Regions from separate parts of the Enterococcus sp. AZ177 genome, predicted to be linked through region 2. Evidence: predicted binding sites of a transcription regulator. Region 2 holds the regulator's gene; each other region holds the start of a gene.
The links. Region 2 encodes LexA, which represses DNA repair genes until DNA is damaged. Its sites were predicted from a motif close to CNAACANNTGTTNG; they were not measured.
Positions count from the first base shown of each region.

Region 1: ruvA (Holliday junction branch migration protein RuvA) is a predicted target of LexA. The motif match lies at 1,566-1,579, and genes of this name have one in related genera.
Region 3: IGJ34_RS10810 (replication-associated recombination protein A) is a predicted target of LexA. The motif match lies at 1,987-2,000, and genes of this name have one in related genera.

Region 1 covers NZ_CP172944.1:2,989,520-2,992,807, reverse strand. Annotated here, with positions in the region: gene IGJ34_RS14670 (peptide ABC transporter substrate-binding protein) at 1-1,410, shown strand, start outside; gene ruvA (Holliday junction branch migration protein RuvA) at 1,617-2,228, shown strand; gene ruvB (Holliday junction branch migration DNA helicase RuvB) at 2,241-3,251, shown strand.
Region 2 covers NZ_CP172944.1:1,648,977-1,652,264, forward strand. Annotated here, with positions in the region: gene tkt (transketolase) at 1-1,077, opposite strand, end outside; gene IGJ34_RS08000 (DUF896 family protein) at 1,178-1,420, opposite strand; gene lexA (transcriptional repressor LexA) at 1,717-2,346, shown strand; gene IGJ34_RS08010 (dihydrofolate reductase) at 2,415-2,915, opposite strand; gene IGJ34_RS08015 (thymidylate synthase) at 2,934-3,288, opposite strand, start outside.
Region 3 covers NZ_CP172944.1:2,212,321-2,215,608, reverse strand. Annotated here, with positions in the region: gene IGJ34_RS10820 (hypothetical protein) at 1-206, opposite strand, end outside; RNA gene ssrS (6S RNA) at 277-470, opposite strand; gene IGJ34_RS10810 (replication-associated recombination protein A) at 541-1,821, opposite strand; partial or broken gene IGJ34_RS10805 (DNA-3-methyladenine glycosylase) at 2,120-2,819, shown strand; gene IGJ34_RS10800 (DUF3013 family protein) at 2,755-3,240, shown strand; gene prmA (50S ribosomal protein L11 methyltransferase) at 3,255-3,288, shown strand, end outside.

The DNA.
Region 1 (3,288 bases), 1.3 Mb from region 2:
CAGCCAGCTGGTGCAGTTGAGTTGGCAAAGAAAAGTGATGATGGATTGACCTATACATTTAAACTTAGAGAAGACGCTAAATGGTCAAATGGTGATCCTGTGGTAGCGGCAGATTATGTCTATGGTTGGCAACGAACAGCAGATCCTAAAACAGCAGCAGAATATGCTTATATGTTTGAATTAGTTAAAAACGGTGCCGATGTTTCTGCTGGTAAGAAAAGTTTGGATGAGTTAGGGATCAAAGCAATTGGGGATCATGAATTAGAAGTAACGTTAGAACAAGAAACGCCATACTTTGATTATTTATTGGCCTTTCCATCCTTTTTCCCACAAAATAAAAAAATCGTCGAAGAAAAAGGCAAAGACTATGCAACAACTAGCGACGCATCCGTTTATAACGGCCCATTTACGTTAACTGATTTTGACGGACCTGGAACAGACACCGAATGGTCGTATACAAAAAATGATCAATATTGGGATAAAGACGCAGTTAAGTTAGATAAAATTGAAGTAACAGTGGTTAAAGAAGCACCTACATCATTAAATCTATTCCAAGATGGTCAAGCAGACGATGTCATTTTAAGTGGAGAATTAGCAAAACAAATGGCGGATGATCCAGAACTTGTGATTGAAAAAGATGCTAGAACCTCTTATCTTGAATTCAATCAAAGAGATGCGAATTCACCGTACCACAATGAAAATTTACGTAAAGCAATTTCTTATTCAATCGACCGTGATGCATTGGTTGACCGAATCTTAGGAGATGGTTCGATTGCTTCTACTGGTCTTGTACCAGCTGGAATGTCATTCTCACCCACAGGCAATAAAGACTTTGCGGATGAAAATAAAAATGTGTTGACACATGACACCAAAAAAGCCAAAGAATACTGGGAAAAAGCAAAACAAGAGTTAGGCATTGATTCATTCAAATTTGATATCGTGGGTGATGATACTGATTCTACCAAAAAAGTACTAGAATATATCCAAGGCGCAGTGAAAGAAACACTTGATGGTGTAGACGTGACCGTTACAAATGTGCCCTTTACCGTTCGATTAGATCGCGGTAAAAATGGTGATTTTGAAGTGATCATGGGCGGTTGGGGAGCTGATTATGCAGACCCAAGCAGTTTCACTGATTTATTTGTAACAGGTGGTTCATATAACAGAGGGCGCTACTCAAATGAAACATACGATGAATTAGTCAAAGCTTCAGGTAGTAAAGACGCCTCTGATCCAGAAAAACGCTGGACAGATATGGTAGAGGCCGAAAAACTATTGATGAACGAGATGGGCGTTGCACCAGTTTATCAAAAAGCAGAAGCACACATGCGTAGTAAAAAAGTCCAAGGCGTAGTAGCTCACGGAGCTGGTGCGCGATACGATTATAAATGGACTTACATTTCTGAATAAAAAGTAAAAGAGGGCGAAGGTGTAACTCGTAGAGATATACCCCTACCTCATCATATGACCAGTACGAATGGAAGCATAGTTCGTATTGGTTTTTTTATAGTTAAATAAGATGCTTTTTTTCAAGCTACTGATTTCCTTTAATCTGTGCTAAAATAGAAACATATGTGCGTGTGATGCGCAAGCAAGGTTTCAAGAAAGGTGAAATTATGTACGAGTATATTATTGGTAAAGTGACGTTTATCAGTCCATATTATATTGTAGTAGAAACAAATGGAATTGGCTATCAAATTTCTGTAGGAAATCCCTATCGTTATTCTGGAAAAACGGATCAGCAAACTAAAATTTATGTCCATCAAGTCATTCGTGAAGATGCCCACTCTTTATATGGGTTCAGTGATTTAGATGAAAAACAACTCTTTTTAAAGTTGATTAGTGTCTCAGGAATCGGACCTAAAAGTGGTTTAGCAATCATGGCTTCAGAAGATCACGGTGGGTTGATCAATGCGATCGAGAGTGAAGATGCTGCTTATCTAACAAAATTTCCTGGTGTGGGTAAAAAGACTGCACAACAAATGGTACTTGATCTTAAAGGGAAATTAGGAGAGCTAGAAACGTCAGATGCTGCTGTTGAAGCGATGGCTAAAACACCAAATACGCCATCAGCAAATCAGTCGCTGACAGAAGCATTAGAAGCGTTGAGTGCGTTAGGTTATAGTGAAAAAGAAATCAAACGTATCACGCCGAAATTGGAAGAATTAGGTACACAAGCGACAGATGAATACTTGCGCAATGCATTGAAATTTATGATGAAACGCTAAGGAGGAATCGTTATGACAGAAGATGAAAGACTATTTTCCGCTCAAACAAGTGAAGGGGAAGAGTCCTTGGAAAAGTCGCTACGTCCGCAATTTCTCGAACAATACATTGGGCAAGACAAAGTCAAGCAAGAGCTTACGATTTATATCGAAGCTGCTCGCAATCGGGAAGAAGCCTTAGACCATACGCTTTTATACGGTCCACCTGGGCTGGGTAAGACGACGATGGCAATGGTGATCGCCAACGAAATGCATGTTAATATCCGAACGACGAGTGGACCAGCAATTGAGCGAGCAGGGGACTTAGTCGCGATATTAAACGAATTAGAACCAGGAGACGTTTTATTTATTGATGAAATCCATCGCTTACCTCGTGTAGTAGAAGAAATGTTGTATTCTGCAATGGAAGATTTTTATGTAGATATCATGGTGGGACAAGGAACAACAGCTCATCCAGTTCATTTTCCATTACCTCCGTTTACCTTGATAGGAGCCACGACAAGAGCTGGGATGTTATCTGCGCCACTTCGTGATCGCTTTGGCATTATTTCACATATGGAATATTATGAAACACAAGATTTAAAAGAAATCGTATTACGTTCAGCTGATATTTTCCGAACGGAGATCGTAGAAGAAGGCGCTTTTGAAATTGCACGACGTTCTCGTGGCACACCGCGAATCGCGAATCGCTTACTAAAACGTGTCCGTGATTTTGCCCAAGTACAGTCGAATGGCACGATCAACCGTGAAATTGCAGACCAAGCATTGACCTTATTGCAAGTTGATCATCAAGGATTGGATTATGTCGATCAAAAATTATTAAAAACAATGATTGAATTATACGGCGGTGGTCCTGTCGGATTAAGCACAATAGCGGTCAATATCAGTGAAGAAACTGAAACGGTAGAGGATATGTATGAACCGTATTTAATTCAAAAAGGATTTATCAAGCGTACGCCAAGAGGTCGAATCGCAACCGTATTAGCCTATGAACATTTTGGTTATGAATCGTATTATCAAGAATAATGAGGGGGAACAGAGGTGCTTGTTACTTTTGTTCCTC
Region 2 (3,288 bases):
TGTAACACGACTAGCTGCACTTGAACCTATTTCATAGGTTGGTAATTCACTATCCCAATTTTCAGGAAGTTCATCGGCAAAAGCCTGTTTAAATTGTTTCGCTAACTCAGGATGATCTTTTGAATAATTTGCAAACATCTTATTCCATTGATTTTCTGCTTTCTCGCCTTCTTCTATCATCGTTTCTTTAAAGCGGGCAGCAACTTCTTCTGGAACAGTAAAGTCTGGGTATTCCCAACCATAAACAGCTTTAGCTGCAGTAATACCATCTGCTCCGATTGGCGCTCCATGTACAGATGATGTACCTTCTTTTGGAGCACCGTAGCCAATAACTGTTTTTACTTCAATCAATGTTGGCTTATCTGATTCAGCTTTTGCAGCTTCTATTGCTTTAGAAATTTCTTCTAGATCATTGCCGTCTTTGACTAAAATATGTTGCCAACCGTATGCTTCATAACGAGCACCAACATTTTCAGTGAACGCTTTTGACGTTGGACCATCTAAAGAGATATCATTTGAATCGTATAACACGATCAGTTTACCTAATTTCATGTGTCCGGCCATAGAACTTGCTTCTTGAGAAACACCTTCCATCAAATCACCATCTCCGCATAAGGCATACGTATAATGATCGATTACAGGAAAACTATCACGATTATATGTTGCAGCAGTATGTGCCTCAGCCATCGCCATCCCAACAGCCATCGCTATTCCTTGACCTAAAGGACCCGTTGTTGCTTCAACACCATCTGTGTGATGAACTTCTGGATGTCCAGGTGTCTTACTACCCCATTGACGGAAACTTTTCAGATCATCAATTGTAACACCATAGCCCGCTAAGTGAAGTAAGCTATAAAGCATTGCAGATCCGTGACCGGCAGAAAGGATAAAACGGTCTCTATCTACCCAATTTCTTGAAGTTTTTGGGTTTACTTTTAAGTGTTTTGTCCAAAGTGCATAGGCCATAGGTGCTGCACCCATTGGTAATCCTGGATGTCCCGAATTAGCTTTTTGTACTGCTTCAATGCTTAATGTACGAATCGTGTTAACGCCTAACTGATCAGTGTTGTCGAACAAAAAAATCATCTCCTATTTAGGTTTTTTTTACCTTTATTAACTACATTTTATCGCATTTAGTTTATGAAAGCAATTACTTTTAGTAAAAAAAAACTAAAAATCACTTTCTATTGTGCAATCCTTTTGCTTTTTGGATCTCTTTCAATTTCTCTGGTGTTACATCATTTCCTTTAGGATCAACGACTTTCATACCTTCAATATGATGCCGCATCCCACCTCGAAAAGCTGCCAAATATTCTTGACGAAGTACTTTTTGCTCTTCTTTTTCTTTCTCAGTCAATTCATTTTCTTTCGCTTTTTTTGCTAGTTCATTAATACGGTTCATTTTTTCTGACGATAACATCTATTTTGCCTCCTCGTTTTTAACATTTAATAGGCGTATTCAATCTTTTTTTGAAAGGCTAGTTTTGAAGTTAGACAAGTTTACTTTCCAAGTCTATCTTATAAGATGGGCACAAAAAATACAACTATATTCTTATTAAAATTAGAAACGATTCCGTTTATTTACTGAAATTTTCATTTACTGCCTTATCACTTTTGGAGTATCCTTCCTACAATTATACTTTTTCAAAAAAACACGAACGCTTGTTTGATTCCTATATAAAACTATGGTACACTAAAAATATAAATCGAAAGAAGGTGCGGGTTGTGGTGAAACGTACAGACACAAGACAAATCGAAGTATTAAAATATATATATGAACAAGTTGAACTAAAAGGCTATCCGCCGACTGTAAGAGAAATCGGAAAAGCAGTTGATCTTTCCTCAACCTCGACTGTTCATGGACATTTAGCACGTTTAGAAAAAAAAGGACTCATTTTACGTGATCCTACAAAACCAAGAGCAATTGAATTGACTGCAGACGGACTTGAAAGAATCGGTGTGAGACCGACAGTGATTCCAATGCTGGGTGTTGTTACAGCTGGTGAGCCGATCTTAGCTGTCGAAGAAGCTTCTGACTTTTTTCCTCTTCCACCTGATTTAATGGCAGAAGAAAATGCTTTGTTCATGCTGACTATCAGAGGTGAAAGTATGATCAATGCTGGTATTTTAGATGGCGACCAAGTTATTGTTCGCAAACAAACTGCTGCTTCAAATGGTGATATCGTTATTGCGATGACAGATGAAGATGAAGCAACTTGTAAACGATTCTTCAAAGAGACAGATCATGTTCGCTTACAACCAGAAAATGATGCATTGGAACCAATTATTTTGAATAATGTAAGCATTCTAGGAAAAGTTGTTGGTTTGTATCGCAATCATATTTAAATAGTAAAAAAACATACTAACTCTTAGTATGTTTTTTTACTATTTATTTCTTTAAATCAAAAAACGTTTTAACCTACCATGACTTTGCGCTGATATGTTTCAAATTGATAGCCGTAACTATTTGCTTCGTCTTGTTCGCCTGCACTCAAATTGATCAAGGTCCAGTCATCCCAATTAACCGAAGGGAATAGTGTATCGCCATCAAATGAATGATGAATAACTGTACGGTATAATACATCACAATACGGTAAAAAATCTTCATACACTGCTGATCCTCCCGCAATGAATGTAATTCCTGAAAAAGTTTTAGCATAATCAAGAACTTCATCCACAGTATGAAATACAATGACTCCTTTTGCTTGATAGCTTTTGTCTCTAGTTAGAACAATCGTTTGACGATTTGGTAACGGCCGAGCGCCCATCCCCTCAAAAGTTTTTCTTCCCATAACAATGGTGTTGTCTTCAGTCATTTGTTTAAAAAATTTTAAATCATTTGGCAAATGCCAAGGTAATCGATTCTCTTTACCGATTGTCCCTTGCTCATCTTGTGCCCATATGGCTGCTAACATTGGAGAACTCCTTTCGAATTAAACGGCAATTGGTGCCTTGATTGTAGGGTGAGGATCATATCCTTCGATTACAATATCCTCCATCTCAAAATCAAATACTGATTTCTTATCTTGATTCAATTTTAAAGTTGGGAAAGAACGAATTTCTCTAGCAAGTTGCTTATTCATTTGATCGATGTGATTCGTATACAAATGAGCATCTCCTAAAGTATGAACAAAATCACCCACTTCTAAACCAGTTTCATGAGCAATCAAATGCGTCAACAATGCGTAACTAGCAATATTAAATGGGACACCAAGAAAAACATCTCCACTGCGCTGATACAATTGACAACTTAATTTTCCATCGTTGACATAGAATTGAAACATCGTA
Region 3 (3,288 bases), 560 kb from region 2:
GAAAAAAAGGTCAAATTAAAGATCCCAACTAAAATACCGATAGCAGCTAAAATCAAATAAAAAATACCAAACTGATGTAAGAACTGAATAGTTTCATCAGGTTCACCGTCGTGTATCAATGGTAAAAAAACGTGTGCCTTTTTTAATAAATAGAGCCCAATAATAACTAATAAAGCCACAGACATAAAAATAAGTATGCGAACCATGCATCAAACCTCCGTCAAATAAAAAACAATTTGCACTTCGCAAATTGTCTAAAAAACTAAAATAAAAATGGTAAAATCCGTCGATGCCGTTATTCGTCCTATAGTATTGAACCCGCAAACAAAGCAGGTGGGTTCCACGACTGACAGCTTCGAACTACCAAATGATAAGGCATGTTACCAGCTTAGGTACCAGAAGGATCCCTAGATATCAATAAAATGTTCGGTCAACACACAAAAAAGACAACGCGTACATCACAGATTTACCATCTTTATAATAGCACAATATAAACCAAACAGCAACGAGGGTGCTTAGATTTGAGAGCGGATCGTTTTTTTATTTCTTATTCTTTTTCCACTCTTGAATGCGTTGATACTGCTGGTGCAATGCTTGTTCATATTTTCCATTATCGACAGGTTCATAGTAATGAGCTTGTTTTATTTTATCAGGAAGGTATTGTTGATCGACCCAAGCATTTTCAAAATTATGAGGATATTGATAGCCAATTCCACGATTCAATTCTTTTGCGCCTGAATAGTGACTGTCTCGCAAATGATCAGGAACATCTCCAGCTTTTCCTTCTCTTATGTCGGCTAAAGCTGCGTCAATTGCGCTGATAGCAGAATTTGATTTTGGAGACAAGCATAAATCGATAACTACGCTGGCAAGTGGAATCCTTGCTTCTGGGAAACCAAGCTTTTCAGCGGCTTGGACAGCTGTTATCGTGCGAGCAGCTGCGGGCGGATTACCTAACCCAATATCTTCGTATGCAATCACCATCAAACGACGACAAATAATCGGTAAATCACCTGCTTCAACTAGTCTAGCTAAATAGTGAAGTGCAGCATCAACATCACTGCCACGAATCGATTTTTGAAATGCGGAAATCACATCATAATGGGCATCGCCGTTTTTATCATGCGTCAATGCTTTACGTTGGACACATTCTTCAATGATCGAAAGAGTGATCTCGACTTTTTTATTTCCATTTTCAGGTGTGGATTTTACAGCTAATTCAAGTCCGTTTAAAGCGCTACGTAAGTCACCATTTGTAGCACGTGATAAATGGAGCAAAGCTTTTTCTTCTAATACAACTGAAAATTCGCCCAAACCTCGCTCTGTATCCGTTAATGCTTCTTTGATTGCTTTTTGAATATCAAGTTCGGTCAAGGGCTTGACTTCAAAAATTTGTGTTCGACTTCGAATGGCTGGATTGATTGTAATATATGGATTCTCAGTCGTTGCCCCGATCATAATGATGCGACCACTTTCAAGATGAGGCAATAAAAAATCTTGTTTTGTTTTATCTAAACGATGAACTTCATCTAATAATAAAATCACAGTTCCACTCATTTTTGCTTCTTCGGCGACAATTTGCAGATCTTTTTTTGTATCTGTTGCAGCATTCAGTAAGCGAAAGGCGTAGTTTGTAGAACCCGCAATGGCACTGGCGATGCTGGTCTTACCAGTACCAGGTGGACCGTATAAAATCATAGATGAAAGCATGCGCGCTTCAACCATCCGACGAATGATTTTCCCAGGCCCAACAAGATGTTGTTGCCCAACGACCTCATCTAAATTGCGTGGTCTCATGCGATAAGCTAAAGGTTTTTGCATGGTTGAACCTCCTTATTTTAAAAGCGTAGCGGGCTCGTTAAGCTCTGACAAAGAAATAGGGAAAGCTGAGAATGGCTCTCTAATCTAAAACCAGATGTTCTCTTTTTTTCGAAACGTAGCCCAAGTCACTTAACAAAATTTCATTATCTAGACATTATACCATAAAGAACGTACGTTTGCACAAAGGGTCGTTTTGTCCATTAAAACAAGAAAAAATCAGACTTTATCTTACGAAACGTTTGTTTTTTCAATGGATAATAGCCCTAGATTCGTGTATGATAAGAGATGGTGAAAAATAATGGAAAAAACGATACATTTTTTTAATACAAAATCAACAGAAGAGATTGCTCAATTCTTATTAGGGATGTACTTAGTGCATGAGACAGATGCTGGAATACTTAGCGGATATATCGTTGATACAGAAGCCTATTTAGGCCCTGAAGATGAAGCGGCTCACAGTTTTGGATTAAGAGAGACCCCACGGCTAAAAGCTATGTATGATAAGCCGGGAACGATTTATTTATACACAATGCATACACATTTAATCTTAAATATGGTCACTCAGGAAAAAGGCAAACCTCAAGGAGTTATGATTCGTGCCAGTGAACCTGTGGAAGGACTCGAACAAATGGAAGCAAATCGTAATGGACGAAAAGAAATGGAATTGTCAAATGGGCCTGGAAAACTGGTTTCAGCTTTAGGAATCACTAAAGAATTATATGGGCAATCGATTTTCGATAGTTCGTTGCGTATTGTTCCTGAAAAAAGAAAAATACCAAAAAAAATCATTTCACTTCCTCGTATTGGAATCCCTAATAAAGGTATCTGGACGGAGCGACCTTTACGGTATGTTGTTTCAGGAAATCCTTATATCTCAAAACAAAGAAGAAGTGATATTGATCAAAAAGACTTTGGTTGGAAGGAAGAAAATAAATGAAAAAAGTAACGATGTTAACTTATTTAGATCAACAAATTACCAAGAAAATCACAGAATATGATGTAGCTCTTGATTGGAACAGCAAAAACCATATAATTGAGGTTGTTTTTCGTTTGTTTGCTGAAAATACTACTCATGAACAAATTGATGATGCACAGGGAACAGTTTCAGAAGAAGAAATCATTGAATTTGAAGACAGTATTTTGTTTTATAATCCTGACAAATCTTCTTTAGCTGAGGAAGAGTTTCTAGCGGCCATTCCTTATGAGGGCAAAAAAGGAATCAAACAGTCTGTGCTGGATGGTTTTGTCGATTATTTAAATGATGTTTTAACAGAAGGACAAAATGATTTGTTAGACTTTTTAACGGATGAAGGACAAGTAGTATTTGAGTTGAAATGGTCGGAAGAAGCTTTTAAAGAAGCTGTTCAAAAGTATCAAAAAGCAGATGGTGATACATATATCGCTTATCCAAGCTATTAAAAAGAGGTGATCGTATGAAGTGGACAGAAGTAAAAGTTGAAACAGCTA